Regions from separate parts of the Rouxiella sp. Mn2063 genome, predicted to be linked through region 2. Evidence: predicted binding sites of a transcription regulator. Region 2 holds the regulator's gene; each other region holds the start of a gene.
What was found. Region 2 encodes PhoB, which activates phosphate uptake and scavenging genes when phosphate is short. Its sites were predicted from a motif close to CTGTCATAAAACTGNCNNAT; they were not measured.

Region 1 (10,895 bases), on a different contig from region 2:
GTATTCAGACGTTGAAAATCAAAAGTAGCAGCAGCCAAAAATCTTACGGTGGTAACTACGACCGTAAGCTGTTTGCCAAATTACGTAAACTGCGTAAAACCTTGGCAGATGAAAACAATGTGCCGCCTTATGTGGTGTTTAACGATACCACCTTGCTGGAAATGTCCGAGCAGCTCCCAGTAAGTCCTAGCGACCTGTTAGATATTACCGGGGTTGGGCAGCGCAAGCTTGAGCGCTTCGGTCAGCCGTTTATGGCAATGATTCGCGATCATATTGATAATGGCGATGAGTAGTTTTTTACTGTGGTAATTTTTGTTTTTAAAGTGATTTATACCAAATAAATTTTTGTCATCAGCCGAGCTATCTGCAAATTGTCAGATGATGGGTATAATCCGTCACCGAATGATGGTTAGCAGATTTATGCGAAGGGGTAGTACCGGATGTTGATGTTATTTCTAACTGTGGCGATGGTTAATTTAATTGCGTTGATGAGCCCTGGGCCCGACTTTTTCTTCGTCTCACAAACGGCAGCAAGTCGTTCGCGTCGTGAAGCCATGATGGGCGTCATTGGCATCTCATTAGGCGTGGTTTTCTGGTCAGGTATTGCGCTGATGGGCTTACATTTGCTGATGGAAAAAATGGCTTGGCTGCATCAAGTTATTACCATCGGCGGTGGGCTTTATTTGTGTTGGATGGGCTGGCAATTGCTGCGCTCAGCGCGCGCAAGAAAAAATAATGCCTCTGCTGCGAGCGAGAGCAGTGAAGAAAACGTTAAACTGCCGGCACGCGGTAAAACCTTTATGCGCGGATTGCTGACTAATTTGTCTAACCCAAAAGTGGTTATCTATTTTGGCAGCGTGTTCTCGCTGTTTGTAGGTGATAACGTGGGGGGCACTGAGCGCTGGGGCTTATTTATCATGATTGTTGCTGAAACCTTTGCCTGGTTCTCGGTGGTGGCGATGGTATTTGCATTACCGGTGATGCGTCGTGGTTATCAGCGTTTAGCCAAATGGATTGATGGTATTGCTGGCGGCTTGTTTACGTTGTTTGGTCTTCACCTGATTATTTTCCGCTAACATATTGCCCTTCAAATATTCTGTCGTGAGATGCTCTGAAGCAGCATCTCACGACATCGCTTAGCAAGATTATACTTTTCTCGCCGAGGCCAGCAGTAACCCCACCAGCATAAACATTGAACCGAAGATGCGATTTAATAGCTTCATCTGACGAGGTGTTTTCAACCACGCGGCAATACGTTTTGCCAGGGTGGCATAACCAATCATCACCACAATATCAACCAACACGGTAGTCACGCCCAAAATCACGTACTGCTCAGCTTGCGGCTGGTTAGCATTGATAAACTGGGGGAACAGCGCGGCTAGAAATACAATACTTTTAGGATTCGTCAGATTAACCAGTACAGCGCGTTTAAACAGGCGACTGCGCGGCATACTGCTTGCCAGTGCGTTGAGGTCTAACGAACCTGCTGCACGCCATTGGCAAATCCCCAGCCAAACCAGATAACCTGCCCCTAACCATTTCAATAGTTCAAAAGCCAGCAGCGACTGGGAAATCAATGCACCTAAGCCAATTCCGACTAATACAATGTGGGTGGTAAGCCCGACCTGTAAGCCGGCGATAGAGGCAACTGCCCCACGATAGCCATGGCTAATACCCGTGCTCATGGTGTTAATTGCACCAGAACCAGGGGACAAGCTTAAAATTATGGTGGTCAGGAGATAAGTTAGCCACCAGTCCATCGTCATGATACTGCTCCTTAAGGCGGTCATTTTGTGGCACAATACGCTATTGTTAACTATTACGCTACGGTTGCAAAATAACGGTTACTTTAGCTTGTCACTCTATTTTGGGATCAGCCAATGTCATCAAATTATGAGCGGTGGTTAACCCGCGAGCGCGAGTTTTCTGCATTCGCGACTGGCCCATTGTTGGACTTCTGGCGCACGAGAGAAGAAGCGCAATTTCTCGGGGTGGATAACGTCCCTATCCGCTATGTCCGTTATTGTTCCGCCAAGCACAATAAAGTGATTTTGGTATCAACAGGACGTATTGAAAGCTATGTGAAATACGCGGAAGTCGCCTATGACCTGTTCCATCGAGGTTTCGACGTCTTTATCATGGATCATCGTGGTCAAGGGCGCTCTGGGCGAGTATTGAAGAACTCGAGCTGCGGACATGTCGAACGTTTTGATGATTATGTTGCCGATCTAGGCACTTTCTATCAGTTAGAAATTGCCCCGCGTCGCTACGCCAAGAAATTTGCGCTGGCCCACTCGATGGGCGGTGCCATTCTTTCCCTCTTTTTGGCACGGACGTCGGGTCGATTCGACGCAGCGGCGCTTTGTGCGCCGATGATTGGTATTCCCTTGCCGTTGCCTTTGTGGATATCGCGTAAGATTTTAAATTGGGTGGAAAAGTACCCTCGGCGGCGCAATAGCTATGCCTTGGGAACCGGCCAATGGAATCCCGCACCTTTTGGTGTTAACCGAGTGACACATAGCCGGGCACGTTATCGGCGTAATGTACGCTTTTATGCTGACGGCCCCGACCTGCGCGTTGGCGGGCCAACTTATCATTGGGTGCGCGAAAGTATCCATGCTGGTGAACAAATTTTACTCGAAGCCAAAAATATCTCTACGCCATTGCTATTATTACAGGCAGACGATGAAAGAGTGGTCGATAACCGCGCCCAGTTTGCGTTTTGCCAGGCAATGTCTGCTGCGGGTCATCCTTGCGAAGGCAACCAGCCGTTGCTGATTGAGGGAACCCGGCATGAAATTTTGTTCGAGCGCGACCCAATGCGTACCAAGGCGCTTGATACCATCATGCGATTTTTTGCACGGTACACTTAGTTTTATTCAGATGGTTTTGATTAGAGAGCGGTGATTAGGCTGGGCTAATCACTCGCGTATCCTGTTATTGCACGTACCATTCTACTTAAAGAATTCTATGCAAGAATTCTACATCCACAGAGGTTAGAACCTAACGCTATGTATCATGTTGTCGCTTCCGATTTAGATGGCACGCTGCTATCACCCGATCATGTCCTCACGCCATATGCTAAAGAAACCTTGCAACTGCTGACGCAGCGCGGCGTGCATTTTGTGTTTGCTACCGGCCGCCACCATATTGATGTTGCTCAGATGCGTGACAATCTAGGGATCAGCGCTTATATGATCACCTCCAACGGTGCGCGGGTACATAACACGGACGGTGAGCTTATTTTCTCTCATAACCTGGATGCGGACATTGCCGGCGATCTTTTCGGCATCGTGCACGATAACCCGGATATTCTGACTAACGTGTATCGTAACGACGACTGGTTTATGAACCGCGATCGTGAGGATCAAGAGGATTTCTTCCGCGAGACGGTCTTTAAATATCAGGTTTATGAGCCGGGTTTGTTAGAAACTGACGGTATCTGCAAAGTCTATTTCACCTGTGATAACCATGAAAAACTTCTGGTATTAGAAGAAGCGATTAATGCCCGCTGGGGGGATCGCGTTAACGTCAGTTTCTCACTGCCAATGTGTCTGGAAGTAATGGGCGGCGGGGTTTCTAAAGGCCATGCGCTGGAGCAAGTTGCCAAATTGATGGGCTACAACCTCAAAGACTGTATCGCCTTTGGCGACGGTATGAACGACATGGAAATGTTGAGCATGGCAGGAAAAGGCTGCCTGATGAGTGGTTCCTTGCCAAGGCTGAAAGCACGTTTACCTGAGCTGGAAGTAATAGGTTCCAACGCAGATGATGCCGTGGTGCATTATCTGCGTAAGATGTATTTAGCCATTCTACCGTGGCCAGGTAATACATATTTCAATGAGTGAGGCGCTTGGCCTCGCTCATTGTGAGTTATCAAAAAATCGTTTTTTCTGCCCCTGACCAACGTGTTGAACCACAAAGTCGATAAAGGCTCTTACCCGCTGCGGTAAGTGGCGATTCTGTGGGTAAAGAAGGATAAAGGGACGAGAACAGCCACCAAACTGTGGTAATAATTCAACTAACTCCCCGCTTTCCAGCTCGCGTTGTACGCTGAAACGATAACTTTGTGCGATGCCGGCACCGGCGCGCGCCAGCGTCACAATCCCCAGATAGTCCTCTTTACAGGTATACCCGCCTGCTGTTGTGATTTCCTGCGTTTTACCGGCAATATTGAATAACCATGGCGTTCTGCGACCGGAGCTGGGTAACTCAAACTGGATACAATGATGGGCCTGCAAATCTTCAATATTTTGCGGTATTCCGGCGGTATGCAGATACTGTGGTGAGGCCACGACAACTAACTCCGCCTCTTCTAACTTGCGGGCAATGAGCGTCGAATCTTTGGGATCTCGCCCGCGAATCACCAGATCGTACTGATCTTCGACGAAATCGATATTGCGGGTACTGATATGGATATCGATTTCAATATCAGGATATTGTCGACGAAACTGTGGCAATAGAGGCAGCAGGCGAGAGTGAGCGTAAGGCGTGGGGACGCTAATTCTTAACAGCCCGCTAGGGGTGATTTGTTCACCTGTTGCATGGCGTTCCGCTTCGACCAGTTGCGACAGTGCCTGCTGGCACTGCTCAAAATAACGACGTCCGGCATCGGTGAGACGCATTTGGCGGGTTGTTCGGGTGAATAGACGAATTCCTAAGCGTTTTTCTAACCGGGCCACGGAACGACTGACGGCAGCGGGTGTAATGCCAGCCTGATTGGCGGCGGCGCTAAAGCTGCCTTTTTCGGCCGCGAGACAGAATAATTCAATACTGCCGAGTAAAAGATCGTCGAAATAACGGGTCATATTGGCCTGATTTATTACCTGATGTATCAATTCAAATAACATATACCTAATTTTTCCAATACGCATCGAATTGTAGAGTCTCTCCACTGCCGGGCAAGGCGTCCGGGGATAACGGAGAATTTTTCGATGAGCAATAAAACAGTCATTGTGACAGGTGCATCTAGCGGGCTCGGTTTTGCTATTGCCAAAGCCTATTTGGCGCGTGGCTATAATGTGGTCGGTAATGCTCGCACCCAGGAACGTCTTGATCAGGCGGCGCTGGCTTTCGGGGAAACGAAAGGCAAGTTTGTTGCAGTAGCGGGAGATATCGCTAGCCCTGAAACGGCGCGTAAATTATTTGCCACGGCCATCGACTCTTTTGGCAAGGTAGATATTTTGATCAACAATGCCGGAATATTTATCGCCAAGCCGCTGGTGGAGTACAGCGAAGACGATTTGGAATCGATTGTTGCCACCAATATCAAAGGCTTTTTCTATCCATCACAAGAAGCCGCTCGCCATATGGCTGCCAATAAAGACGGACATATTGTCACCATTACCGCATCGCTGGGTATGCAGCCAAACCGTAAGGTCCCCGCGTTGCTGCCAGTATTGATCAAAGGCGGGCTGAATCAGGCGACACGCGCGCTGTCTATCGAGCTTTCTACTTCTAATGTCCGAGTCAACGCCGTTGCACCGGGCATCATTGCAACGCCACTGCACGGCAGTAAACCAGAAACCCTTGCCGCGCTGAAATCACTGACTGCCAGCGGTGAGATTGGCAAGGCCGAAGATATTGTTGATGCGGTACTGTACCTGACGGATTCAAGCTATACCTCCGGGTTAGTGATGAATGTCGATGGTGGTTCGTCTTCCGGCACTTGGTAAAAGGATTGAGGATACATTATGCCTTACGTCAATATTCGTGTGACGCGTGAAGGGGTTAGCGCTGAGCAAAAACGCCTGCTGATTGAAGGAACGACTGATTTACTGTGGCAGGTTTTAGGTAAGTCGCCGGACAGAACCTTTGTAGTTATCGATGAAGTGGATACGGATAACTGGGGTGTCGGTGGGGAAGTGCTGACGGCAGTGCGCGCCAGAGGGAAGTAAGCATTATTGGTTGTTGCAGAGTAGAAACGGGCAGAGAAAACTCCGCCCGTTTTATTCGCTAGCTGTTATTGCTGCGCTTTATGTTGCTGCAAATAGCTCACCGCTTTATCTGGGAAGTCGGTGAACAAGCCGTCAACATGCGCCTGTTGGTACAAAATACCGTACAGCGCATCAACACTTTTGGCATAAGGCGGAAGTGCATCGGCACGTACGGTATAAGGATGCACCACTAAATGACTGGCGTGAGCATCGGCAGTCATGGACGTTAGCTCAACGCGATCCGCTGTCGAATCCTTATTGACTAACATGTGATAATCCGGCCCGATACCGTCGGCGTATTTAGCGATTTGCTGCATCGCCCCCGGCTTAAACATCCAATCGTAGTCGTAATTAACCCACTTGCCGTCGCGCTGTTCTTGGGTTTCATCCCAATCGGTATAGGCAATCAACTGAACCAGTTTCAAGTCCATCCCCATTTTCGGCTCCAGCTCATTTTTAATGCGCTTAAGCTCGTTTGGGTCGAAGCATTGCAGATAAACATTGTCGCTTTTGGTGTTGTAACCGTAGTGCTTGAGCACTTCCAGCACGCGGGCAGTAATATCTTTACCTTCTTTGCGATGGAACCACGGCGCTTTAATTTCGGTATAAAGACCGATATTTTTGCCGGTGGAGTGGTTCAGCCCCTGAATAAACTCGATTTCCTCTTCGAAGGTATGAATATGGAAATCAGATTTACCCATCGGGAAACGGCCCGGATAGGTTTGTACCCGCTTGCCATCTTTAATCTCAAAGCCTTCGGTAAACTTCAGCGATTTGATCTCGGCCAGAGTGAAGTCGATAGCATAGTAGCGTCCATCTTTACGGGCACGGTGAGGAAAACGCTCGGCAACGTCAGTGACGCGATCGAGGAAATGGTCGTGTAGCACCACCAGCCTGTCATCTTTGGTCATCACTAAATCTTGCTCAAGGTAATCGGCACCTTGGGCATAAGCCATCGCTTTGGCTGGCAGAGTATGTTCGGGCAGATAACCGCTTGCCCCGCGATGGGCGATAACGATTTGATGTTCAGCTGCCGTTTGGCTGGCGTCAGCGGCGTTTCCAGCCGCGCTGGCGAAACCGGCGGCGAGCATTAACCCGGCTACGGTAGTTTTAACGAACAGTTGCATGATTTAGGCTCCTTTCGCGAGTTTAGCTTTGTGCTTATTTTCACTGAGCATGGTTAACAGCAGCAGGAATACCGCCAAGATGGAACCGGCGATCATTACCAAGAAGCCGCCATTCCAGCCGAAATAGTCAACGGTATAACCGACGATGGCGCTTGCGGCGACCGAGCCACCAAGGTAACCAAACAGACCGGTAAAGCCCGCGGCAGTACCCGCTGCTTTCTTCGGTGCTAATTCCAACGCATGTAAGCCAATCAGCATGACCGGGCCATAAATCAGGAAGCCGATAATGATCATACAGGCCATATCAATACCTGGATTGCCAATCGGGTTAAGCCAGTAGACGATGGTGGCAATGGTCACCAGAATCATAAAGAACACACCGGTCGCGCCGCGATTGCCTTTAAAGACTTTATCCGACATCCAGCCGCACAGCAGCGTGCCTGGAATACCTGCGTATTCGTACAAGAAGTACGCCCATGAAGATTTATCCAGCGCGAAGTGTTTCACTTCTTTCAGATAAGTTGGCGACCAGTCGAGGATGCCGTAACGCAGCAGGTAGACAAAAACGTTCGCCAGCGCGATATACCAGAGCAGTTTGTTTGGCAGGATGTACTGCATGAAAATCTGCTTGGTGGTCAGCTCTGTCTCTGCGACGTCTTTATTGTAGTCTGGCGGGTAATCGTTTTTATATTCCTCGATAGGTGGCAGACCGCAAGACTGCGGAGTATCACGCATGGTAGCGAAAGCGAATAACGCCAGCAGGATGGCAGCAAAAGCTGGCATATATAGCGCGGCGTGCCAATCGTTGAACCATGCCATACCGAGTAAGAACAGCAGAGGAGGAAGACCGCCGCCGACGTTATGCGCGCAGTTCCACACCGAAACAATGCCGCCACGCTCTTTCTGCGACCACCAGTGAACCATAGTTCGTCCGCACGGCGGCCAGCCCATCCCTTGGAACCAACCGCATAGGAACAGCAGGACAAACATAATCGCGATGCTGGAGGTTGCCCAAGGTACAAAGCCCATAAACAGCATGACTGCTGCGGCGAGGATGAGCCCGGCAGGCAAGAAGATACGCGGGTTGGAGCGATCCGAGACCGATCCCATAATAAATTTAGAGATCCCGTACGCGATAGAGATCCCTGAGAGTGCCAGTCCAAGATCGCCGCGGGTAAAACCTTGCTCGATAAGGTATGGCATTGCCAGCGTAAAGTTCTTACGAACCAGGTAATAGGCGGCATAGCCGAAGAAGATACCCATAAATATCTGCCAGCGCAGACGACGATAGAGAGGGTCAACGTGGGCATCTGCCACGCGTGGCTTATGAGCCGCTGGTTTAAAGATACTGAGCATGAAATGCCTCCGATGGCATGAGTCAATCAATGTCACTGGTGAAAACGAGCTGAGGTCACATGTTCTATAACGAGCGTAAGACTAGTGATATGCGCGCATACGAACTGTGATAGATGACATATTTGTTACAATTATATGAATTTAGATGCGAATTTTGCGGGAATAATTTACAGATTGAAATGTGTATCAGCAGGAATTACTGGTCATAGATCACATTTTGGCAGTTTATTTTACTTGTTGGCTTTATTTTTTCGTTTCTGCTCGAATTGTTATGATCTGAGTGTAACGTTTTATCGGTGGGTCGCTAGGTGATATGGGATTGCTGAAGGGGCTTTATGTTTGATGATCAGAGCCAGGCGGCTGTGCTGAAAAACCGCCTGTCCAATGAACAGGCGGCTATCTGGACTTATTTTTACGCTGGGATCTGCTGAGTAATGCAGTGAATATTGCCACCACCAAGCAGAATTTCCCGCGCAGGGACGCCGGTAATCAGATAATCAGGATACATTTCCCGGAACAGTGCTTCGGCTTCGCCATCCGTGCGTGCGTCCAGCAATGGGAAAATAATCTGTTTATTACTGATCAGATAGTTAACGTAAGAACCCGCCAGGCGGTTACCTTCGTTACGTTCAACCGCCGTACCGTCCTGCACATCCAGTGTTTCTTCTGCGCTGGCGTAAAGCGGGCCTGGCGCAGGGAGTTTCCATACTTTCAGGCTACGTCCCTTGGCATCTTTTGTCGCGCTTAGAATATTCAGCGCGGCAACCGAGCGTGCATACTGCGGATCGTTTTGATCGTCAGTCCAATGCAGCGCGACTTCACCCGGACGCACAAAGCAGCACATGTTATCGATGTGGCCGTCGGTCTCGTCGTTGAACACGCCATCTGGTAGCCAGATGAAGTTTTGTACGTCGAGATAGTCGCTCAATTTCTGCTCAATCTGCGCCTGAGTCAGTTCAGGGTTGCGATTGGCATTGAGCAGACATTCTGCGGTGGTCATCAAGGTGCCTTCACCATCCACATGGATAGAACCGCCTTCCAGTATCAGGTCGGTGCTATAGCGAGCAAAACCGTGGTGCTCAAGCACTTGTGCCGCTACGGCCTGATCTTGATCCCAAGGTGAATATAATCCACCAAGATTTCCGCCCCAGGCGTTAAATGTCCAGTCAACGCCGCGGCGTTCGCCTTGTGGATTGACCACCACGGTTGGGCCAGTGTCACGCATCCATGCATCATCGCTTGCCATTTCAACCAGCGTAATCGAAGCGGGCATCGTTTTACGCGCCTTCTCCATTTCGGTGGCGGGTACTGCCATCAGCACCGGTGTCGTTTGGGCAATCGCCGCCGCAACAGCAGAAAACGCCTGCTGTGCTGGCGCGCCGTTGGCACGCCAGTTATCGGTACGATAGGGCCAAATCATCCACACGGCCTGCTGAGGTGCCCATTCCGCTGGCATCATAAATCCGTCTTGATGAGGTGTCGTAACCTGTGACATGGCTTAGCTCCGCGTGGTGCCATCAGAGGAGGCAATCGCACCATACATATTTGGACGGCGATCGCGGAACAGGCCCCAAGCGGCACGCTGAGCGGCGATAGCATCGAGATCAAAGGTATGAACCAACACGCCTTCGTCAGTTTTGTTAGCTTGTTTCACCAGCTCACCGGTCTGATCGGCAATAAACGAAGAACCGTAGAAGGTCATTTCCAGGCTGTCGATATACTTGCTCGCTTCGGTACCGATACGGTTAGAGGCAATAACTGGCAGCACGTTTGCCGCTGCATGGCCTTGCTGTACACGAGTCCAGTGTGGTTGGCTGTCGATATCTGGATAAGCCGGCTCAGAGCCAATTGCCGTTGGGTAGAAGATAACTTCCGCACCCTGCAATGCCAGGCAACGTGCGGTTTCTGGGAACCATTGATCCCAGCAAATACCCACGCCAACTTTTGCATAACGGGTGTTCCACACTTTGAAACCGGTATCGCCAGGAATAAAGAACTGTTTTTCCTGATAAGCCGGGCCATTTGGAATATGGGTCTTACGGTAGGTGTCCAGCACGCTGCCGTCGGCATCAATCATTACCAGAGAGTTGTAATAGGCGTTGTTAGCCTTTTCAAACAAGCTCAGCGGCAATACGACTTCTAATTCTTTAGCCAGCGCAGAGAAGTGTTTAATCAGCGGGCTGGTGGCAACTTCTTGCGCCAGCGCGTAGTGTTCTGGGCTTTGATCAATGCAGAAGTAAGGGGCAGCAAACAGCTCCTGAATCAGGATAATTTGCGCGCCTTGGGCGTGGGCCTCACGTACCAGTCGTTCTGCATTGACAATATTTTTGTCCAGATCCCAGCTGCAGGCCATTTGTGTGGCGGCGACGGTGACATTTCTCATTGAAATCTCCTGAAATTATAAAAGGTTGGAGTTTGTTTATCTAAATGGGTGCAAAAATGATCCCGATTATATGCCGGTTCTCAGCGTTTTTCT
Region 2 (10,895 bases):
TCATCAAAACTTAGGGCAATTGGCGAGCCGCTGTAACGAATATGCTGGCTTTTGGCCACGCACTGCGCGCGATGAATATGGCCGAGTGCGACGTAATCGGCTGGGGGAAACGCCTGTGCCGGGAAGGCATCCAGCGTACCGATATAGATATCACGTACTGAATCGGATGTGGTGACACCAACGGTGGTCAGATGGCCGGTGGCGATAATCGGTAGCGCAACCCCCAGGCGTTCGCGCTCGGCCAGCGCCGCTTGGTACAAACTGGCGTAGTGCGCGGCAATGGCTTCTTGCAAGGCCAGTTGTTTGTCATTACCCGATTGTCCCGCCTGACTGGCAAGCAGGTCGCGCGGGCGTAAAAATGGCACGGCGCAGACAATTGCCCCCGGCTGGCCGTTGCGGTTATTGAGCACCATAATTTGCTGCGATAAATCGTCGCTGACGGTGGCAATAACCTTGGTATTGAGGCAAGAGAGCAGCTCACGAGATTCATTAAGCGTGGCGACGGAATCATGATTACCCGCCAAAATAATGAGCTGGCAGCCGGTGCGTTGTAGCTCAACTACAAAGCGATTATACAATTCACGGGCATAGCTAGGCGGCGAGCCGGTATCAAAAATATCGCCGGCGACGATAACGCCATCAACCTGATGCTGTTCAACTTGCTCGATAAGCCAGCGTAAAAAGGCTTGGTGCTCTGGCGCTCGGCTTTTGGTGAAAAAGTATTGGCCGAGGTGCCAGTCGGCAGTATGAATCAGGCGCATCGCGTTCTCATGGTTAGAGGAAAATAGTGTCGTTAATTATAAACGTCGTATTGGGTGGTTGTCGTTGAAAAATCAGGAAATGATATTTGTATGACGCAAGCCAGACATGTTTACTACACTTAACTTCGGCTTGTAATGATTTTCATAAATATGTCACAAAACTGACGCATAATGTTGCTCGCAATCAAATAAAGATCGCTAACTTATTGGCAGGTTCCACGATGGCAAGACGCATATTAGTTGTTGAAGATGAGGCACCAATCCGCGAGATGGTGTGTTTTGTATTAGAGCAAAATGGCTATCACGCCGTAGAGGCAGAAGATTATGACTCTGCTGTCAGCCGTTTAATCGAACCCTTCCCTGAACTCATCTTGCTAGACTGGATGTTGCCTGGTGGTTCTGGCATTCAGTTTATTAAACATCTTAAACGTGAGGCGTTGACACGGGAGATCCCGGTCATGATGCTTACCGCCCGTGGCGAAGAAGAAGATCGGGTTCGCGGCTTGGAAGTGGGTGCGGATGATTACATCACCAAACCGTTTTCTCCGAAAGAATTAGTGGCGCGTATTAAAGCGGTGATGCGTCGTATTTCCCCAATGGCTGTTGAAGAAGTGATCGATATGCAAGGTTTAAGCCTTGATCCTTCCTCTCACCGAGTGGTTGCTAATGAGCAGGCGCTTGACATGGGGCCTACCGAATTTAAACTACTTCATTTCTTTATGACGCATTCTGAACGCGTTTATAGCCGTGAGCAGCTGCTGAATAATGTTTGGGGCACTAACGTTTATGTGGAGGATCGTACAGTCGATGTACATATCCGCCGTTTACGCAAAGCGTTGGAAGTGAGCGGTCACGACCGGATGATCCAAACCGTTCGCGGAACCGGGTACCGTTTTTCAACGCGCTATTGATTAGTTTCTACGGGGAAACCGTGTGTTAGAACGCCTATCATGGAAGCGCCTCGCGGGTGAGTTGTTTTTATTTTGCTTACCTGCGTTTATTCTCGCCATTTTTATTGGCCATCTCCCTTATCTACTCTTAGTGTCGGTATTTGCGGCACTGGGCTGGAACTACTATAACCAGCTAAAACTTTCTCATTGGCTGTGGCTGGATCGCAGCATTACGCCGCCTAGCGGGATTTGGAGCTGGGAGCCGCTGTTTTATGGTCTAAACCAGATGCAGATGCGTAATCGCCGTCGTCGCCGTGAATTAGCGTTGCTGATTAAGCGCTTTCGCAGCGGGGCTGAATCTTTGCCTGATGCAGTGGTGCTGACCACGGAAGAGGGCAATATTTTCTGGTGTAACGGACTGGCGCAGGTATTACTGGGCTTTCGTTGGCCGGAAGATAATGGCCAGCATATCTTCAATCTGGTGCGTTATCCTGAGTTTCGTTTGTGGATACAGAGTCGTGATTTTAGCCGAGCGCTGAATTTGCAGCTCAATAATGAGCATCATGTTGAGTTCCGTGTCATGCCATATTCTGAAGGTCAGCTGTTGATGGTGGCGCGTGATGTGACACAAATGCATCAGTTAGAAGGAGCTAGGCGCAACTTCTTTGCTAATGTTAGTCACGAATTACGTACCCCGCTAACCGTGGTGCAAGGCTATTTAGAAATGATGGTGGAGGCGAAGCTCGAAGAGCCTTTCCGCAGTAAAGCCTTAGATACCATGCAAGAACAGACGCGACGAATGGATGGGTTGGTCAAGCAACTGCTCACCTTATCGAGAATTGAAGCGGCCACTAATATCGATTTGAATGAGCGAGTCGATGTTCCGGTAATGTTAGGCATGATCGAGCGTGAAGCACAGACGTTAAGTTCAGGTCGCCACGAGATTGTCTTTACCGTTAATAACCAGCTCAAGGTATTTGGCAACAATGACCAGTTGCGAAGTGCTGTTTCCAATCTGGTTTATAACTCGGTGAATCATACGCCAGAAGGCACGCGCATTGAGGTGAGTTGGCAGCAAACACCGCAGGGCGCTAAATTCGAAGTAAAAGATAACGGACCCGGCATTGAAGCACAGCATATCCCACGTTTAACCGAACGTTTCTACCGAGTCGATAGAGCACGTTCGCGGCAAACCGGAGGCAGTGGATTGGGGCTGGCAATCGTGAAGCATGCGCTAAGTCATCACCATGCTCGGTTGGATATTATCAGCCAAATGGGCGTCGGCAGTTGTTTCACCTTTACCTTGCCGCAGCGGTTTATTGTGCCTCATACACAACAAGCTGAAATTTTCGTTAAGAATAAATAAGTTCCACGACTTAGCGGAAAGTTACCGTTTAAAGGCATCATAAAAGTGTGTGAAATGCTGAATTTTTGGTTATTTCACGCACTTTTTCGTTTTTTAGCGCATAACACGCTCATCATTGCTCAAAAATAATACACATCAAATGGCGTGTTTTTTGATTTAACTGGCATTAATTACTGATTCTGCATAATTGTGCAGTGGAAATCTCTGCTTTTATGATCCAGCCTTGCCTTTCCGCACTATAAACGTTTACCTTAAGCGCCGTTGCTCCCCGACACTTCCTGCATATCTGTACGGCTTTATAGCTATATAGCTCCATAAAAACAGAGCTCCCTAAGAACATAGCCTTCTGCATCCGAAGTAACTTGGGCATATCCTTTTAGACAGTGGATGATAATCGTCACCAGGCGTTTTATCCTTTTGAACAGGTAACACGGCACCAATTATGAATTATCGATTAACAAGTAAGGACGTTTGGGCGCTGGGTTTCATGACCTTTGCGTTATTCGTCGGGGCGGGAAATATCATTTTCCCACCGATGGTTGGATTGCAAGCCGGGCAGAATGTCTGGTGGGCAGCTGCCGGATTTATGATCACCGCAGTGGGCTTGCCCGTCATGACCGTGATTGCGCTGGCGCGTGTTGGCGGCGGCATTGATGGCTTGAGTTCACCGATTGGCCGTACCGCAGGCTTAGTACTGGCGACGGTGTGTTATTTAGCCGTTGGCCCACTCTTCGCAGCCCCGCGTACAGCGACAGTATCCTTCGAGTTGGGGATTGCTCCGCTAACCGGCGATGGTGCACTGCCGCTGCTGATTTATAGCCTGATTTATTTCGCGTTAGTCATTTTGATTTCACTCTATCCTGGCCGTTTGTTGGATACCGTGGGTCATATCCTTGCGCCACTGAAAATTGTTGCTTTGGCTATTTTGGGTATTGCTGCCGTTCTGTGGCCTGCCGGAACAGAAATTGCCGCGACGCCAGCTTATCAAAACGATCCCTTCTCTAATGGCTTTGTTAACGGCTATCTGACCATGGACACGTTGGGCGCACTGGTCTTTGGTATCGTGATTGTTAACGCGGCGCGTTCTCGTGGCGTAACCGAAGCGAAGTTGCTCACTCGTTATACCGTTTTGGCAGGGCTGATTGCCGGTGCGGGTTTGATGCTGGTGTACTTGAGCCTGTTTAAACTGGGCCAGGATAGCGCCAGTCTGGTACCTGATGCGCAAAACGGTGCGGTGATCTTGCACGCATATGTACAACATACCTTTGGTGGATTGGGCAGCTTCTTCCTGGCCGCACTGATCTTCATCGCTTGTATGGTAACGGCGGTTGGCCTGACCTGTGCGTGCGCGGAGTTCTTCGCTCTGCACCTGCCGCTGTCATACCGCTCCCTGGTGTTTATCTTAGGTCTGTTCTCTATGGTGGTCTCAAATCTGGGACTGAGTGAACTGATTAAGGTATCAATTCCAGTGCTGACCGGTATTTATCCTCCGTGTATTACGCTGGTGGTATTGAGCTTCACGCTGCGTTGGTGGAATAACCGCTCACGTATTGTCGCCCCTGTCATGTTGGTCAGTTTGCTGTTCGGGATTATCGATGCAATTAAAGCGTCAGCCTTTAAAGCGCTGCTACCGCTCTGGGTCGATAAGCTGCCGCTAGCAGAACAAGGCTTGGCTTGGTTGCCACCTACGTTGCTGGTACTCGTCGTGATTGGTATTTATGACCGCACGGCTGGCCCGCGCAGTGTATCAGTGCATCAGTAAGTCAATATCCCCGTCGTGCTTCAAGTATGACGGGGTATTCACCGCCTTTATGCCACGCCGCAACCGAATCACTTCATGGAGAAGGGATTCGGTTGTTGTTTATGTGAACTCGACAGCATCTGTATATACATGTTAAGAGATTTAACGAATTGGTCACAGAATTCTTCTCGTGGCCTGCTAGCATCTGCCATTAATCCAGACAATCTGGTCTTGAAAATTAATCAGTTAAACCGGAGGCAGGATGCACCCATTGAGTAATCAGCAAGATGTCACCCCTCAGCAACCCAAATTAAAACGCGGATTAAATGCTCGGCACATAAGATTTATGGCGCTAGGTTCTGCTATTGGCACCGGTTTGTTTTATGGATCGGCAGATGCCATCAAGATGGCGGGGCCGAGTGTGTTACTGGCTTATATTGTCGGTGGCATTGTCGCTTTTATTATCATGCGCGCGCTGGGGGAGATGTCGGTTAATAACCCGCAAAGCAGCTCCTTCTCTCGCTATGCACAAGACTATCTTGGACCTATCGCTGGTTATATTACCGGCTGGAGTTACTGCTTCGAGATTCTGATCGTGGCGATCGCCGATGTTACCGCTTTTGGTATCTATATGGGGCTGTGGTTCCCCGGCGTACCGCACTGGATTTGGGTATTAAGCGTGGTATTGATTATTGGTGGTATTAACCTGCTGAGCGTCAAGGTATTCGGCGAGCTGGAGTTTTGGTTCTCGTTGTTCAAAGTGCTGACCATCATTTTGATGATTCTGGCCGGTTTCGGCATTATCTTCTGGGGGATTGGTAACGCCGGGCAACCAACGGGAATTCATAATCTGTGGAGCAACGGCGGCTTCTTTAGCAATGGTTGGTTAGGGACGATTCTATCGCTACAAATGGTGATGTTTGCCTACGGCGGCATTGAAATTATCGGTATTACCGCGGGTGAAGCCGATAATCCGAAGAAGTCCATTCCGCAAGCTATCAACTCAGTGCCTTGGCGTATCTTGTTGTTTTACGTTGGCACACTGTTTGTGATTATGTGTATCTACCCTTGGAATCAGGTGGGCAATCAGGGCAGTCCGTTTGTATTGACCTTCCAGCATTTGGGGATCACGGCGGCAGCCGGTATTCTCAACTTTGTGGTCATTACGGCGTCGCTTTCAGCGATTAATAGTGATGTATTTGGTGTCGGGCGTATGTTGCACGGCCTGGCGGAGCAGGGACAGGCGCCAAAAATGTTCACCAAAGTGTCGAAAAATGGCATTCCTTGGGTCTCAGTCGTGGTGATGCTAGCCGCGATGTTAGTCGCGGTTTACCTCAACTACATTATGCCGGAGAACGTGTTCCTAGTGATTGCCTCGCTGGCGACCTTTGCTACGGTGTGGGTGTGGATTATGATCCTGTTCTCACAGATTGGCTTCCGTCGTTCGTTGAGCCGTCAACAGGCGGCTGAGCTGGCTTTCCCATTACGCGGCGGGGTTTTCACCTCGGTCATTGGTATTATTTTCCTGTTCTTTATTATTGGTCTGATTGGCTATTTCCCAGATACCCGCGTGGCGCTATACGCCGGAATTGTTTGGGTGCTGCTGCTCGTCGTGAGTTATTGGATCATGCAGCGCAGGAAGAGAGCTTAACGCTCCTCTTTACTGGCATTAAAAAGGGTAAGCACTTGCTTACCCTTTTTTATCATTTTAAATCAATGTATTAATAACCGATAGCCGCGCCAGCCGGGCGACGAACGTCATTCGCGCCGTAGAAGTAACCTTCTCGCACTAAACCGGATACTGCGGAGTCATTACCTGAGTTGGCAGGGACAACGCCAGACATGCCTTTTAATCCCACAAGAATCAGCTCAGCCGCGCCCCAAGGGGTTTGCTCAACCATTTTGTAGCCCATTTTTTGCAGCAGGTTCAGACTGTCAGCTGAGACGCCGCGTTGCTCATAGTAGACTTCATCTGGCAACCATTGGTGATGAATGCGCGGAGCGTTAACCGCTTCTTGCGGTGCCATGCCGTAATCAATCACGTTCAGTGCGGTCTGCAAGGTAATGGTGATGATGCGTGAACCGCCTGGAGAGCCCAGAACCATAAAGATTTTACCGTCTTTAGTGATTAAACTCGGGCTCATTGATGATAGTGGGCGCTTACCGGGGGCGATAGCATTACGTGTGCCTTGCACCAATCCATACAGATTTTTTTCACCGACTTTGGTGGTGAAATCGTCCATTTCGTCATTGAGGAAGAAGCCGGTGCCCGGTGCAATCACCACTGAACCGAAGCGGCCGTTGACGGTATACGTGGTGGAAACGGCATTCCCGGCTTTATCGACGATAGAATAATGGGTGGTTTCTGGTTTCTCGTGAGGTTCCATTCCGGGCTGAACCTGAGTCGATGGCGTGGCTTTGTCCGCTTCGATTTTCTTACGGATTTCGGCCGCGTAGCTCTTGCTCAGCAAGTGGTCGACAGGGTTATTAATAAAGGCCGGATCGCCTAAGAAGGTATTGCGGTCCATATAGGCGTGGCGCATTGCTTCGGTCATATAGTGAATCGAGGCTGCCGAGTTAAAGCCCATGCTTTTTAGGTCGTAACCTTCAAGGATATTGAGTATTTCGCACATGGTCACGCCACCTGAGCTTGGCGGCGGTGATGAGACAAATTTATACCCGCGGTAGCTACAGGTAATAGGTGCGGTTTCAGTGACTTTATAGTTGGCAAAGTCTGCGGCGGTTAAAATACCGCCGCCTTTTTTCGCCGCCGCTTCAACCGCCGCTGGAATTTTACCTTTATAGAAAGCATCTGGGCCGCGTCGGGAGATAGCTTCTAAGGTATTGGCCAAATCTTTTTGCACTAATTTGTCGCCCGGCTGTAGTGCACTGCCGTCTTTACGCAGGAAAATACGTGCCGCTTCTGGATCTTCTTTAAAACGTTTTACCGTAGTATCAAGAATGTCGGTGTCGGCGCGAGTCAGCACAAATCCCTGACGAGCCAATCTGATTGCCGGTGCCATTACCTGCTGGCGAGTTAGCTTACCGTATTCGTGTTGCACGGTATCAAGTCCCAACACTGTACCTGGTACGCCAGCGGCCAGATAACCGTACAGGCTCGCGCCTTTTTTAACATTACCATCGGCGTCTAGGTACATATTGGCGCTGGCCGCCGCCGGGGCGATTTCACGGAAGTTGATAAACGTATCGCGACCGTCCGCCAAGTGGATAGTCATAAAACCACCGCCGCCGATATTGCCGCAACATGGGTTCACGACCGCCTGTGCGTAGCCAACAGCCACGGCGGCATCGATAGCGTTGCCGCCCATTTTTAAAATATCAACGCCGACCTGAGAGGCCAGATATTGCGAGGTAACGACCATACCATTTTTGGCTTCCACCGCCGGTTCTGAAGCGGCGTGAAGTGAAAAACTGACTAATAAAGCCAGTGAGCTTAATGGTTTTTTCCAGTGGTTTAATAACATGAAAACTCCTGTAGATACCCTGTCTATGTTGTTTCAGAGCCTAGAGACTCTTATCTGATATTGCGTTTTGAGGTCAGTTTCTACGCTATTTATCGTGAATACTGCAAGACAATGTCATGCAATGCTTAGGCCAGAAATAGATAAATAGTGGAAGGAAAAGAAACTTAACCCATTGAGAGTATGCGAAAATTAGCGGGAGTGAACAGAGGAAAATACAGGAAAGCGATCTGGGGCATAAAAACCGAACAAAATGCATAAAAAAAACCGGCCAGCAAGGCTGACCGGTTCTTACCGAAGGCTAAAAAACTATTACAGGTTTTTAGCGTTTTCAGTCAGGTATGCAGCAACGCCGTCTGGTGACGCGCCCATGCCTTTTTTACCTTTTTCCCACTGAGCTGGGCACACTTCGCCGTGCTCTTCGTGGAATTGCAGCGCGTCAACCATACGCAGCATTTCGTCGATGTTACGGCCCAATGGCAGGTCGTTAACAACCTGATGGCGAACAACACCTTCTTTGTCGATCAGGAAAGAACCACGCAGTGCAACGCCTGCATCTGGGTGCTCGATGCCATAAGCTTTTTGAATTTCACGCTTAATGTCAGCAACCATTGCATATTTAACCTGGCCGATACCGCCTTTTTCGATTGGGGTATTACGCCATGCGTTGTGTACGAATTCTGAGTCAAAAGACACACCAACGATTTCCACGCCTTTGCTCTTGAACTCTTCATAACGGTGATCGAAAGCGATCAGCTCAGAAGGGCACACGAAGGTGAAATCCATTGGCCAGAAGAAAACAACGGTAGTTTTGCCGCTGGTGTGTTTTTTAAAGTTGAAGTTTTCAACAATTTCGCCGTTGCCAAGTACAGCAGCTGCGGTGAAATCTGGGGCCGGACGAGTTACCAGAACCATGAGAGCTCCTTATTATCGTTGGTAAGAAAAGACAATAGATCTGCGGCTAGTATAGGCTCAAGTCGCAGGTGAATAAACCCGATTAGACCAATCGATCGGATAGTAACGAACTATCAGGCGAAGATCTCATCTGTCATCTAAATTTCATGAATCTTTGCCTGATGCATCATGTTGGGATAAAACTGCCAAAACAATGCTTCGAGTGCGTCATAGTTGTTTTCAACATCAGCAAACGAATCAGCGAGCGCGGCTAATCTAGGGCGACGTTGCGCCATCCCGTTAAGTACTCTGCCGATAAATGGCAACTCAGCGTAGCGTTCCATCCAGCGTTCTGACCATAAATAACGATTCATATTACGAAATCGTTCAGGCATATCGGGCAGATGAGGCGTGATGTCATTGGCACTCAGCTGCAAGAAATCTTTCAGGGCGATGTGGGGTTCGATTTGGTCCCAATTCAGCGACAAAAAGTGATCCCAAACTACATCAAGTGTAATGGCTGACACGCGTCGATATTCTGGGCGAAACAGACGCTGCGCCTGTTTCACCTCTGGCAGGCTGTCAGTCATGCTGTCTACCCGGCGATGCATACGAATGCCGCTAACGATATGTGGCGGATAAAGCTCGTCAGGGTTACCGCGAACAAAATCCGCCAGTAGGTTACCCAGCAATGAGCTATCGGCCAATTTGGCCAAATGGAGGTGCGCGAGAAAATTCATTTCGCCAGTATAAACTAATCTGCTCGAATTCTAAGAACATCAATGTGCGAATTACGTCACTTGGGCGAAAGATTGCCGCTGAAAACTTGCAGGTAATGCCCTGTGGCTCTAGACTAGGCCGCCAATTATTTAAGGTATATATCCATCGCTCATTGACGTTCTGCGCATTGCAGCCTGTCTAAGCGGCTAGGTATATGGCTACCGTTATAATTTATTGTTGTTAAGTGGAAGTGGAAAGCTATGCGCGTTGCCGATTTTTCGTTTGAACTCCCCGAGTCCCTGATTGCTCACTACCCGCAGGCGCAGCGCAGCGGATGTCGTTTACTGTCTCTGGATGGCCCAACGGGCGCGTTGACGCATGGCGTTTTCACTGACGTGTTGGACAAGATTCAGGCCGGCGATCTGCTGGTATTCAATAATACCCGTGTTATTCCTGCGCGAGTGTTTGGTCGCAAAGTCAGCGGCGGCAAAATTGAAGTGTTGGTTGAGCGTGTTCTCGATTCGCATCGTATTCTTGCCCATGTCCGTGCGTCTAAATCGCCGAAACCAGGCGCGGAGTTGTTGCTGGGGGATAACGAAAATATCAAAGCTACTATGCTGGCACGCCACGATACGTTATTCGAATTGGAATTTAACGAAGATCGCGATGTCTTTACTCTGCTTGATGAAATCGGCCATATGCCGCTGCCTCCTTATATAGACCGTCCCGATGAAGATGCAGACCGCGAGCTGTATCAGACGGTTTACAGCGAGCGTTTGGGCGCGGTAGCAGCACCTACCGCTGGCTTGCACTTCGACCAGCCGTTGATGGATGCCTTGAAAGAGAAGGGCGTTGAGTTAGCGTTTGTCACGCTGCATGTTGGCGCGGGAACATTCCAGCCAGTGCGCGTGGATACTATCGAAGAGCATGTGATGCATGCTGAATATGCAGAAGTGCCGCAAAGCGTGGTTGATGCGGTATTGGCGTGTAAAGCGCGTGGCAACCGGGTGATTGCAGTGGGTACCACGTCAGTACGTTCAT
Region 3 (10,895 bases), on a different contig from region 2:
AATTTGCTGGAAACCCCTGATGCCGGCACGGTTTGGGTTGCAGGCGAAAAAATCGAAATGAAACCCCACGTTAATGGCCGCACCGCGGCTGCCGATCCTCAGCAGATTCAGCGCATTCGCGCCCGTTTGGGCATGGTGTTTCAGAGCTTCAACCTGTGGTCGCATATGACGGTGTTGCAAAACGTCATTGAAGGGCCGCTGCACGTGCTTAAACGTCCGCGCCAGGAATGTATCGAGCTGGCAGAAAAACTATTACAGCGCGTCGGCCTTTATGAGCGCCGGGCTTATTATCCATCACAGCTTTCTGGCGGCCAGCAGCAGCGTGTGGCGATTGCCCGTGCATTGGCGATGGAGCCGGAAGTCATGCTGTTCGATGAGCCTACATCAGCATTGGACCCAGAGCTGGTAGGCGAAGTATTAAAAGTGATCCGCAGTCTGGCAGAAGAGGGGCGCACCATGCTGGTGGTAACCCATGAAATGGGCTTCGCTCGTAACGTCTCTAACCGCGTGGTGTTTATGCACCAAGGCAATATTGATTGTCAGGGCGCACCGCAGGATCTCTTTGGCGCGCAGGCGTCCGAACGTTTTAGTCAGTTTATTTCAAGCCATCATTAAGAGAATGGGCATCGATAATATGAAGTCACAAGATATCGTTTGGGCAAGCCAGGCTCCGCGCTGGCAAGATGTGGCAGCCGTGGCGCGTTACCAGGCGCGCTTATCGCTGAGCGAGGAAGTGTGGGCGCGTATTCGTAATGCACGGGATATCGTCACGCGTATCCAGCAGCAGGGTGTGCGGGCTTATGGCATTAATACTGGGCTTGGTGCGCTGTGTAATATCATTTTGCCAGATGACCAATTAAGTCAGCTGTCGCGCAATACGCTAATGAGCCACGCTTGTGGCGTGGGTGAACCGCTGAAGGTTGAGCAAACCCGCGCGATTATGTGTGCTGCGGTGGCGAACTATTCGCAGGGCAAATCCGGTATTTCCCCGGTGCTGGTGCAAGGGCTGCTAGATTTGTTGAATCATGGCATTACGCCAGTGGTGCCTTCTCAAGGCTCGGTAGGTTACTTGAGCCATATGGCGCACATTTCCTTATGCCTGATTGGTATGGGTGAGGTGGATTACCAAGGGCAATGTATTGCGGCCAGCGCCGCGTTGCAGGCTGAAGGGCTGTCAGTTTGTCCACTGGCGGCTAAAGACGGCTTGAGTCTGGTCAACGGTACGCCATGTATGACTGGATTAACCGCGTTAGCGCTCGATGACGCGACTCGTCTGGCCGATTGGGCCGATGTGACCGGTGCGATGAGTTTTGAAGCCTTGCGTGGGCAAGTCGTGGCCTTTGACCCGGAAGTCCTGGCGCTGAAACCAAGCGCCAGTATTCAGTTGGTTGGCCAGCGCTTACGCCAAATATTAGCCGGTAGCCAGATTATTGCTGAGAGCGAAGGCATCCGTACCCAGGACGCGCTGAGTATTCGTTCTATTCCGCAGATCCACGGTGCCTGCCGTGACCAGATTAATTACGCGATTGGGCAAGTGGATATCGAGCTACGTTCAGCGACCGATAACCCGCTGGTCTTGGGCGATAGTGAAAACTGGCGCGTGGTATCGCAAGCTAACCCACACGGTGAAAACGTGGCGATGGCCGCTGACGCTTTGGCGATTGCTTTAGCCGAATTGGGCAGCGTGGCCGAGCGTCGCCTCGACCGCCTGATTAACCCGTTAGTGAGCGGATTGCCGCCGTTCTTGCTCAGCGAGCCGGGGGTAAACTCGGGCATGATGATCGCGCAATATGTCGCCGCCTCGCTATGTGGCGAGAACCGTCAACTGGCGCAACCGGCCGTATTGGATAACTTTGTGACGTCTGCATTGCAGGAAGATCATCTGAGCATGGGAACCAACTCGGCTATCAAACTGCTCAAGCTTATTGATAATCTCTACAATATTCTGGCGATTGAGTACTTGCTGGCTGCGCAGGCGTATGAGTTCTTTGATAATGAGAAACTGGCACCGGGTACGCGCCAAGTCTGGCAAGCCTTGCGCACTTTGGTGGCACCTTGGACGCAAGACCGCTGGTTAGCGCCAGAAATCAAAGCTACGGTGTCATTAATCAGACAGCAGGATGCATTGATTCCTGCTGCCTAATCCTATCAGGTGGGCTACTTAACCTTTTGGTTCAGGTCGCTCACCTGCTTTTCTAAAGAAGCAATCTGACTCTGACAACCTGAGTTGGTGCTATTTAAACTACTGATCTGCCCTTCCAGCGAGGCGATTTGGCTTTTATAGCCATCGCTGCTGCTACCTGAAGCGCTCAGCTGGCTTTGCAGCGAAGAAACCTGGCTTTGGTAGCTTTTACTTAAATCGCTCATTTGGCTCTGTAGCGAGGCAATCTGGCTTTTATAGCTATCGGCGCTGCTGGTGTCATTGGCCTTACTTTGCAGAGAAGCAATTTGGCTCTTATAGCTGTCGTTACTTTTACTCAGCTCATCCATCTGGCTTTGTAATGAAGCGATCTGGCTTTTATAGCTATCGCTGCCGCTGGTGTCATTGGCCTTACTTTGCAGAGAAGCAATTTGGCTCTTATAGCTGTCGTTGCTTTTACTCAGTTCGTTCATCTGGCCTTGCAGAGCAGCGATCTGGCTTTTATAGCTATCGCTGCCGCTGGTGTCATTAGCCTTGCTTTGCAGCGCGGCAATTTCACTTTTATAACTGTCATTGCTTTTACTCAGCTCGTTCATCTGGCCTTGTAATGAGGCAATCTGACTTTTATAGCTATCGTTACCGCTGGTGTCGTTAGCTTTGCTTTGTAGCGCGGCAATTTGATTTTTATAGCTGTCATTGCTTTTACTCAGTTCGTTCATTTGACTCTGTAGTGCGGCGATCTGGCTCTTATCGCTATCGCTGCCTTTTCCCGAGTCGTTGACTTTGCTTTGTAGTGCCGCAATCTGACTTTTATAGTCGTCATTACTTTTGCTTAGCTCCGTCATTTGGTTTTGTAATGCGGCGATCTGTTTTTTATCACCGTCACTGCTGCTGCCCGAGTCTTTCACTTTGCTTTCCAATGTGCCAATTTGGGTTTTATAGCCGTCATTACTCTTGGTTAACTCTGCCATCTGGCTTTGCAGTGTGGCTATCTGGTTCTTGTAGCCCTCATTACCCTTACTTGAATCGTCTATTTGCTTTTGCAGGGCAGCAATCTGCGTTTTATCGTCCTCCTTATTTTTACTCAGATCTTTTATCTGGCTTTGCAGCGTGCCGATCTCTTTTTGGTAGCTGTCCTTACCTTTACCTAATTCCTCAATCTGTTTTTGTAGTTCAGAAAACTGTTTTTGCGTGTACTCATTAATGCTTTTTATCTTGTCATTTATTTCCGAGGTGTTGTCTTTACTCAGGGTGTTTATCGACTCTTCCAGGCTTTTAATTCTGGCGTTTAATTTCGCTAAAGTATCATCGGTATTTTTTTGACCTTGTTTGATATCACTGTAACTAAAATTACTGATACCAAGCTGACCATCTATTTGTTTCAGAACCACAATATGATCCTGATCTCTAACGTTTAATGAATTTATTGAATTGCTGTTTTTAGCATAACTAATTGAACTGAAAAGAGTTAAAGCAAGGATGGGTACTAAAACGACTTTGTTCATCAGCGATTCCTTTGCTAAATATGAAGGGGGATAACACGCGAATGAATGTAGTTCATGGCATCTTTTTTAGTGTCAATTCTGTGAGGGAATGGGTAAATAATTTGCAAAGCCGCCTTAACACTTATTCTGGTGCTGCTTAACGCCGTAAGAGGAGGAGGGACTCGAGGCCTACTGGGGGATATTTGCGTTATGGATGATTTATGCCCGAGTTGATTAAAATGTGAGCTGTGTCATAAAACTGTCATATAACTACCATTTTACTGTCATCAAATTGTCCTATTTTCCTCGTGTGCCAAACTACTTTACTCAAGCTTCGACGCGAGTCGAATCAAATAATAACCACTAGGAGTGGAACATGAAACTGATGCGTACAACCGTCGCAAGTATTGTGGCAGCGACTTTTTCTTTAACAGCAATGTCTGCATTTGCAGCAACTAATTTGACAGGTGCAGGCGGTACTTTCCCAGCTCCGGTATATGCTAAATGGGCTGATGCCTATCAAAAAGCCACCGGTAGCCAGGTAAACTATCAGGGTATCGGTTCTTCTGGTGGTGTTAAGCAAATCATCGCTAAAACTGTAGACTTCGGTGCATCTGATGCGCCAATGAGCGATGCAGATTTGGAAAAAAATGGCCTGTTCCAGTTCCCAACCGTGATCGGCGGCGTGGTACTGGCTGTTAACATCCCTGGTATCAAATCTGGCGAACTGACGCTGGATGGTAAAACTCTGGGTGATATCTACCTGGGCAAAATCAAAAAATGGGATGACGCGGCAATTGCTAAACTCAACCCAGGCGTAAAATTACCATCGACTAACATCGCGGTTGTTCGCCGTGCTGATGGTTCTGGTACTTCTTATGTATTCACCAGCTACCTGTCTAAAGTTAACGCTGACTGGAAAAAAGACATCGGTGTTGGCACCACAGTTAACTGGCCTACCGGTCTGGGCGGCAAGGGTAACGACGGTGTTGCCGCATTCGTACAACGTCTGCCAGGCTCAATCGGTTATGTTGAATACGCTTACGCTAAACAAAACAACCTGACTTACACCAAATTGGTTGATGCAGATGGCAAAGCCATTGCTCCAACTGAAGCGGCATTCAGTGCAGCTGCGAAAGGTGCTGACTGGAGCAAATCCTTCGCTCAGGACTTGACCTACCAGAAAGGCGACAACGCGTGGCCAATCTCTTCTACTACCTTCATTCTGGTCTACAAACAGCAGCAAGATGCGACGAAAGGCGCTGAAGTGCTGAAGTTCTTCGACTGGGGTTACAAAAATGGCGCCAAGCTGACTACCGACCTGGATTACGCTGCGCTGCCACAATCAGTGGTTGATCAAATCCATGCTGCGTGGAAAAGCAATGTCAAAGACAGCAGCGGTAAATCGCTCTACTAGTCTGTGACTACCGGCTTGATATAAAGTATCTGTCTGCACACCTTGCCCTCTGGTTATTTTCTGCCCGAGGGCAAGTTAATCTGATAAGAAGAGAGTCGTATGGCTGAATATAAGCCGTCAATTAAAGCACCAGGAAAAAATGGTGACATCATCTTCGGCGCGCTGGTTAAACTGGCGGCGCTGATTACGCTATTGTTACTGGGTGGCATTATTGTCTCCTTGTTCATCGCCTCTCTGCCCAGCATGGAAAAATTCGGTTTTTCCTTCCTGTGGAACAAAACCTGGGATGTGCCTAACGAGCAATTTGGTGCGCTGGTTCCGATTTACGGCACTATCGTTACCTCAATCATTGCTCTGCTGATTGCTGTGCCGGTCAGTTTTGGTATTTCTCTGTTTCTTACTGAATTAGCACCTAACTGGTTAAAACGCCCGTTGGGTATTGCCATTGAACTGCTGGCGGCAATTCCAAGTATCGTTTATGGCATGTGGGGGCTGTTTATCTTTGCTCCGCTGTTTGCCACCTATTTTCAAGCTCCGGTAGGCGATGTGTTATCTAGCATCCCTATTTTAGGTGACCTGTTCGCAGGCCCAGGCTTTGGGATCGGTATTCTGGCCGCTGGTGTGATTCTGGCAATTATGATCATCCCTTACATTGCTTCGGTGATGCGTGATGTGTTCGAACAAACCCCGGTGATGATGAAAGAGTCCGCCTACGGGATTGGTTGCACTACTTGGGAAGTGATTTGGCGTATCGTTTTGCCGTTCACCAAAAACGGCGTGATCGGCGGCATTATGCTCGGTCTTGGTCGCGCGCTGGGTGAAACCATGGCAGTGACCTTTATCATCGGTAACACCTACCAGCTCGATAGCGCCTCGCTGTATGCACCGGGCAACAGCATTACCTCGGCGCTGGCCAACGAATTTGCTGAAGCGGCGTCTCCTCTGCATACCAGTGCATTGATGGAGTTAGGGCTGATTCTGTTTGTGATTACCTTTATCGTTCTGGCGTTATCAAAACTGATGATCCTGCGCTTAGCCAAGAAAGAGGGACGTTAAGATGACCACTCTGGATATGCAAAGTAATGACGCGTTGCTGATTTCACGCCGCAAACGTCAAGCGTGGCGTCGGCAGAAAAACCGTATTGCCTTGCTGTTGTCGATGGCAACGATGGTATTTGGCCTGTTCTGGCTGGTGTGGATCTTATTCACGACAGTAGTGAAAGGCGTTGATGGCATGTCACTGGCGCTGTTTACCGAGAATACGCCGCCGCCAAATACCGCCGGTGGTGGCCTCGCTAACGCCATTGCGGGCAGTGGATTACTGATTTTGTGGTCGACGCTTGTCGGCACGCCGCTGGGGATTATGGCGGGGGTTTATCTGGCTGAATACGGCCGTAAATCCGCACTGGCCGAAGTGATTCGTTTTATTAACGATATCTTGTTGTCTGCGCCATCGATTGTGGTTGGTCTGTTTGTTTACTCGGTGGTCGTTACCCGCATGGGACATTTCTCCGGTATCGCGGGCGTGTTATCACTGGCGTTGCTGCAGATCCCGATTGTTATCCGCACCACTGAGAATATGCTCAAGTTGGTTCCAGATAGCATGCGCGAAGCAGCTTATGCCTTGGGTACGCCGAAGTGGAAGATGATTTCGGCTATTACCTTGAAGGCATCAGTATCCGGGATTATCACCGGCGTATTACTGGCAATTGCCCGTATCGCAGGTGAAACGGCACCGCTGCTGTTTACATCGCTCTCCAACCAATTCTGGAGCACCGATTTAATGCAGCCTATTGCCAACCTGCCGGTGACCATCTTTAAATTTGCGATGAGTCCTTTCTCCGAGTGGCAACAGTTGGCTTGGGCAGGCGTGCTGCTGATTACCGTGTGTGTGCTGCTACTGAATATTCTGGCGCGGGTTATTTTCGCCAAGAAGAAGCAATAAACATTGAATGATGGCGGCAGCTAGCCGCCATCACATATTACCCGGCGTTGCTGATGCGGCGCGCGAAAGATAAAAGAGAGATGTCTTAATGAGTCAACAGCCAGACGCATCCAACACTAAGATCCAGGTCCGCGACCTGAATTTCTATTACGGTAAATTCCACGCGCTGAAAAATATCTCCCTGGATATTGCCAAGAATGAAGTGACCGCGTTTATCGGGCCATCGGGCTGTGGTAAGTCAACGCTGTTGCGTACTTTCAATAAGATGTATCAGTTGTATCCAGAACAGCGTGCTGAAGGTGAAATCTTACTCGACGGTGAAAATATTCTGGTCGATAAACAAGATATTGCCCTGCTGCGTGCCAAAGTTGGCATGGTGTTCCAAAAGCCAACGCCGTTCCCGATGTCAATTTATGACAACATCGCCTTTGGCGTACGCCTGTTCGAGAAATTATCGCGCACCGATATGGATGAGCGCGTGCAGTGGGCGCTGACTAAAGCCGCACTGTGGAACGAATCTAAAGATAAGCTGCACCAGAGCGGTTACAGCCTGTCCGGTGGTCAGCAACAGCGTCTTTGTATCGCACGTGGTATTGCGATTCGCCCAGAAGTGTTACTGCTTGATGAGCCATGCTCGGCGCTGGACCCAATTTCTACCGGTCGTATCGAAGAACTGATTACTGAACTGAAGTCTGATTACACTGTGGTGATCGTGACTCACAATATGCAACAGGCCGCTCGTTGCTCTGACCGCACCGCGTTTATGTATCTTGGTGAACTGATCGAATATAGCGACACGGATTCATTATTCACTTCTCCTGCCCGTAAGCAGACGGAAGATTACATTACTGGCCGTTACGGTTGATAGGAGCGAACCATGGATAACCTGAGCTTAAATAAACATATTTCCGGCCAGTTCAACGCCGAGCTTGAGCACATCCGTACCGAAGTGTTGGTGATGGGCGGGCTGGTTGAACAGCAGCTCACCGATGCGATCACCGCGATGCACAATCAGGATGCACAGCTGGCTCAGCAGGTGATTAAGGGCGATGACAAGGTCAATATGATGGAAGTGGCGATTGATGAAGCCTGTGTGCGCATCATCGCTAAACGTCAACCGACCGCCAGCGACCTGCGCCTGGTGATGGCGATTATTAAAACCATCTCTGAGCTGGAACGTATTGGCGATGTGGCCGATAAAATCTGTCGCACGGCGCTTGAGCAGTTCTCTAATGCGCACAAGCCATTGCTGGTCAGCCTGGAATCACTAGGCCGCCACACGGTGCAAATGCTGCATGATGTATTGGATGCCTTTGCTCGTATGGACTTGGACGAAGCGGTGCGTATTTACCGTGAAGATAAAAAAGTCGATCAGGAATACGAAGGTATCGTGCGCCAACTTATGACGTACATGATGGAAGATCCGCGTACCATTCCTAGCGTGTTGACTGCGCTGGTGTGTGCCCGTTCTATCGAACGTATCGGTGACCGCTGTCAGAATATCTGCGAATTTATTTTCTACTTCGTTAAAGGCCAGGATTTCCGTCACGTTGGCGGTGATGAACTGGATACCTTGTTGGCTGGCGATAAAAAAACCAAAAGCTAATAACGGCCGCTATGCGTGACGAGGAAGTGTCGAAATGTCGCCTCTTCCTCGTCACGATGTTTAAAATGTTACTTGCTGACTCGCTCGGCATAAGCGGCGAACGCACCCAGCTGCCCGGTCAGAAAATCTAACGTCCCTTGCTCGATGACTTCTCCAGCCTGCTCATCCACTTTAGTCTGAATCACTCCGCCCATAAACTCTGGCTTATTCATTACCATCGCATCAAGGAAGACCAGAATCTGGCGCAAATGATATTGGCAGCGTGCCCCACCAATTGGCCCCATTGAGCTGGTCTGGATCAGTACCGGTTTACCTGCCAGCGGCTGTTCAGGTACGCGAGAAATCCAGTCAATGGCGTTTTTTAGCCCACCCGGCACCGAATAGTTATATTCCGGGGTCACAATAATGACGCCGTCAGCTTCGCGGATTTTTTTTACGATTTCTTCAACGGCTGCCGGGATCCCTTCGTGTTGCTGAACATCCGCATCGTACAACGGAATGCTGCCAATAGAAGGCAGTGCTTCTATGGTGATGCCTTCTGGTGCGAGTTTAGGCAATGTACGAGCAACCATCGCGTTGTAAGAGGCTTTACGCAGGCTGCCTAACAGAGTAACGAACTTCAGTGGTTTAACTGACATACAAAACTCCTTTTATGGACGAAATCTGGTCGAGGTGTGGGTGAGGCTCAGTTGAGTTCGGCTAAACTGAAAATGATGAACCCTGGCTAATAACTGCGTTTCGCCAACGTGGCGTGGCTTAAAAAAGACTTTTGCTGACGATTTCTTATTTTAGTCGAAAAATGACCTTAACTTGAAAATCTCCGCGGGCTGCGTGTTTATTTAGCGGAGTGCTTCTTCTACAGCGTATTTATTTGGCCGGAGGGAGACTGGTCAATTTCATAAAATGGGGCGAGTCATTCTGTTGCTGAGGGGAGAGAATTTGCGTGCGGATAAACCCCTGAGCAGGAATATATTGCCAACACAGCAGTGTGGAGAACGCCGGAGCATGCGCACAGGCCCAGGTTAATGCGCCATCGATATCACTCATTACCTGGACGTCTGGAAGAATACTGGATCGCAAACGCCCCGATGCTGGGTGCAGTGTTAATGTGTTGGTGCTGCTTTCACTTTGACCAAGTAATTTGAGGGCGCTTTGGCGAATGCAGTAAAGTTGTGAGGTCGATTCAAGCGGATCATTTTGCATAGAAATCCACATTTGCTCGACCGCTGAAAGCGGTGATTGTTGCGAGTCAGCTTGTGCTCGGTGAGCATGTAATATCTCAAGCTCTAAACCAACATGGCCTTCACTGCTTAACATCACGCCAATGGTAGTGCCCGCTGAGGCGAAGGTGAAATTGGGGAGATCAGAAGAGGCAAAACTGCTTTTGCCGTTCGGTAAGGTGATGATCTCCGGTAATGTTGGAATACCGTAGAGATAAAACATCATCTCAGCCAATAAAATCTGGCTGTTCAATAGCGTTTTGCGCAGTTTAGGTGCGGTATTGTTTGCTGCTAAGACGACATCTTTAGATAAGCGATGAGTATCAGGTTCTGCTTCCGTTACGTTCCACCGAACAAAATGACACGCCATTGTTCACTCCATGATTAATGGTTTGTACGAGTATTCTAGTCTTCTTAATAATAACATTAAGATAGCCCATCTAAAACCATATCGCCTCTTCTTTAGCGCTGATAAAGTGTCACTCTACGCTTACGTAATATTCGAAAATATTAAATATACCCATAAGATTAATCTGGTTATATTATTGTGATTTAATATAGGATTATTATTAGCTTACAAATGTATGAACAAATATTGGACATCTCTATAAAGAAAGAACAACCAGATGCCGTTAGTAGTTAAGCAGTGAATCCGCTGCTTTGCCTGCGAGTATCGTGAAAAATGCTAAAAACAACGCAATCACGTTTTATCACGTTGATCAGCTTATTTTTTCTTGCGCTGATTATTGTTACGTTCATCGTGATCCAAATTTTTGTCTCACCAAAACTAAAACAATCTGAAAGCACCTCCGTTTCATCTCAAGTCAGTAATAGTGCAGCAGAAGTTGATGACCGCCTGAATAAAGTCGAATCACAAATGCGCAGTATTACGCAAAGTGTTGCGCTAATGGATAGCGACACAATCAACCATCTGTTGCCTGCATTAGTTGACCAATATGGGGATAGTAATGTGTTTGGGGGCGGGATATGGCCGCTGCCAAATCAACGCGATCCTGCCAAGATAAAGTTCAGTACTTTTTTTGCGCGTAATAGTAATAACCAACTGACTGAAAATACGTTTTG

Region 1: a site for PhoB is predicted at 8,531-8,550, ahead of glpT (glycerol-3-phosphate transporter). Genes of this name have one in related genera too.
Region 3: a site for PhoB is predicted at 3,873-3,892, ahead of pstS (phosphate ABC transporter substrate-binding protein PstS). Genes of this name have one in related genera too.

The regions. Positions count from the first base shown of each region.
Region 1 covers NZ_JBMOUD010000013.1:56,904-67,798, forward strand. Annotated here, with positions in the region: gene recQ (ATP-dependent DNA helicase RecQ) at 1-293, shown strand, start outside; gene rhtC (threonine export protein RhtC) at 441-1,076, shown strand; gene rhtB (homoserine/homoserine lactone efflux protein) at 1,146-1,766, opposite strand; gene pldB (lysophospholipase L2) at 1,881-2,873, shown strand; gene yigL (sugar/pyridoxal phosphate phosphatase YigL) at 3,012-3,848, shown strand; gene ACL9RG_RS17365 (LysR family transcriptional regulator) at 3,864-4,850, opposite strand; gene ACL9RG_RS17370 (SDR family NAD(P)-dependent oxidoreductase) at 4,935-5,675, shown strand; gene ACL9RG_RS17375 (tautomerase family protein) at 5,694-5,897, shown strand; gene glpQ (glycerophosphodiester phosphodiesterase) at 5,963-7,063, opposite strand; gene glpT (glycerol-3-phosphate transporter) at 7,067-8,419, opposite strand; gene aguA (agmatine deiminase) at 8,832-9,914, opposite strand; gene aguB (N-carbamoylputrescine amidase) at 9,918-10,802, opposite strand; gene ACL9RG_RS17400 (APC family permease) at 10,869-10,895, opposite strand, start outside.
Region 2 covers NZ_JBMOUD010000008.1:93,132-104,026, reverse strand. Annotated here, with positions in the region: gene sbcD (exonuclease subunit SbcD) at 1-761, opposite strand, end outside; gene phoB (phosphate response regulator transcription factor PhoB) at 983-1,672, shown strand; gene phoR (phosphate regulon sensor histidine kinase PhoR) at 1,695-3,017, shown strand; gene brnQ (branched-chain amino acid transport system II carrier protein) at 3,460-4,779, shown strand; gene proY (proline-specific permease ProY) at 5,021-6,409, shown strand; gene ggt (gamma-glutamyltransferase) at 6,480-8,243, opposite strand; gene ACL9RG_RS13355 (peroxiredoxin C) at 8,553-9,155, opposite strand; gene ACL9RG_RS13350 (ACP phosphodiesterase) at 9,293-9,874, opposite strand; gene queA (tRNA preQ1(34) S-adenosylmethionine ribosyltransferase-isomerase QueA) at 10,115-10,895, shown strand, end outside.
Region 3 covers NZ_JBMOUD010000002.1:61,386-72,280, forward strand. Annotated here, with positions in the region: gene ACL9RG_RS03685 (ABC transporter ATP-binding protein) at 1-615, shown strand, start outside; gene ACL9RG_RS03690 (HAL/PAL/TAL family ammonia-lyase) at 635-2,143, shown strand; gene ACL9RG_RS03695 (hypothetical protein) at 2,158-3,531, opposite strand; gene pstS (phosphate ABC transporter substrate-binding protein PstS) at 4,001-5,041, shown strand; gene pstC (phosphate ABC transporter permease PstC) at 5,141-6,097, shown strand; gene pstA (phosphate ABC transporter permease PstA) at 6,099-6,986, shown strand; gene pstB (phosphate ABC transporter ATP-binding protein PstB) at 7,075-7,851, shown strand; gene phoU (phosphate signaling complex protein PhoU) at 7,864-8,592, shown strand; gene ACL9RG_RS03725 (NADPH-dependent FMN reductase) at 8,661-9,230, opposite strand; gene ACL9RG_RS03730 (hypothetical protein) at 9,460-10,182, opposite strand; gene ACL9RG_RS03735 (methyl-accepting chemotaxis protein) at 10,495-10,895, shown strand, end outside.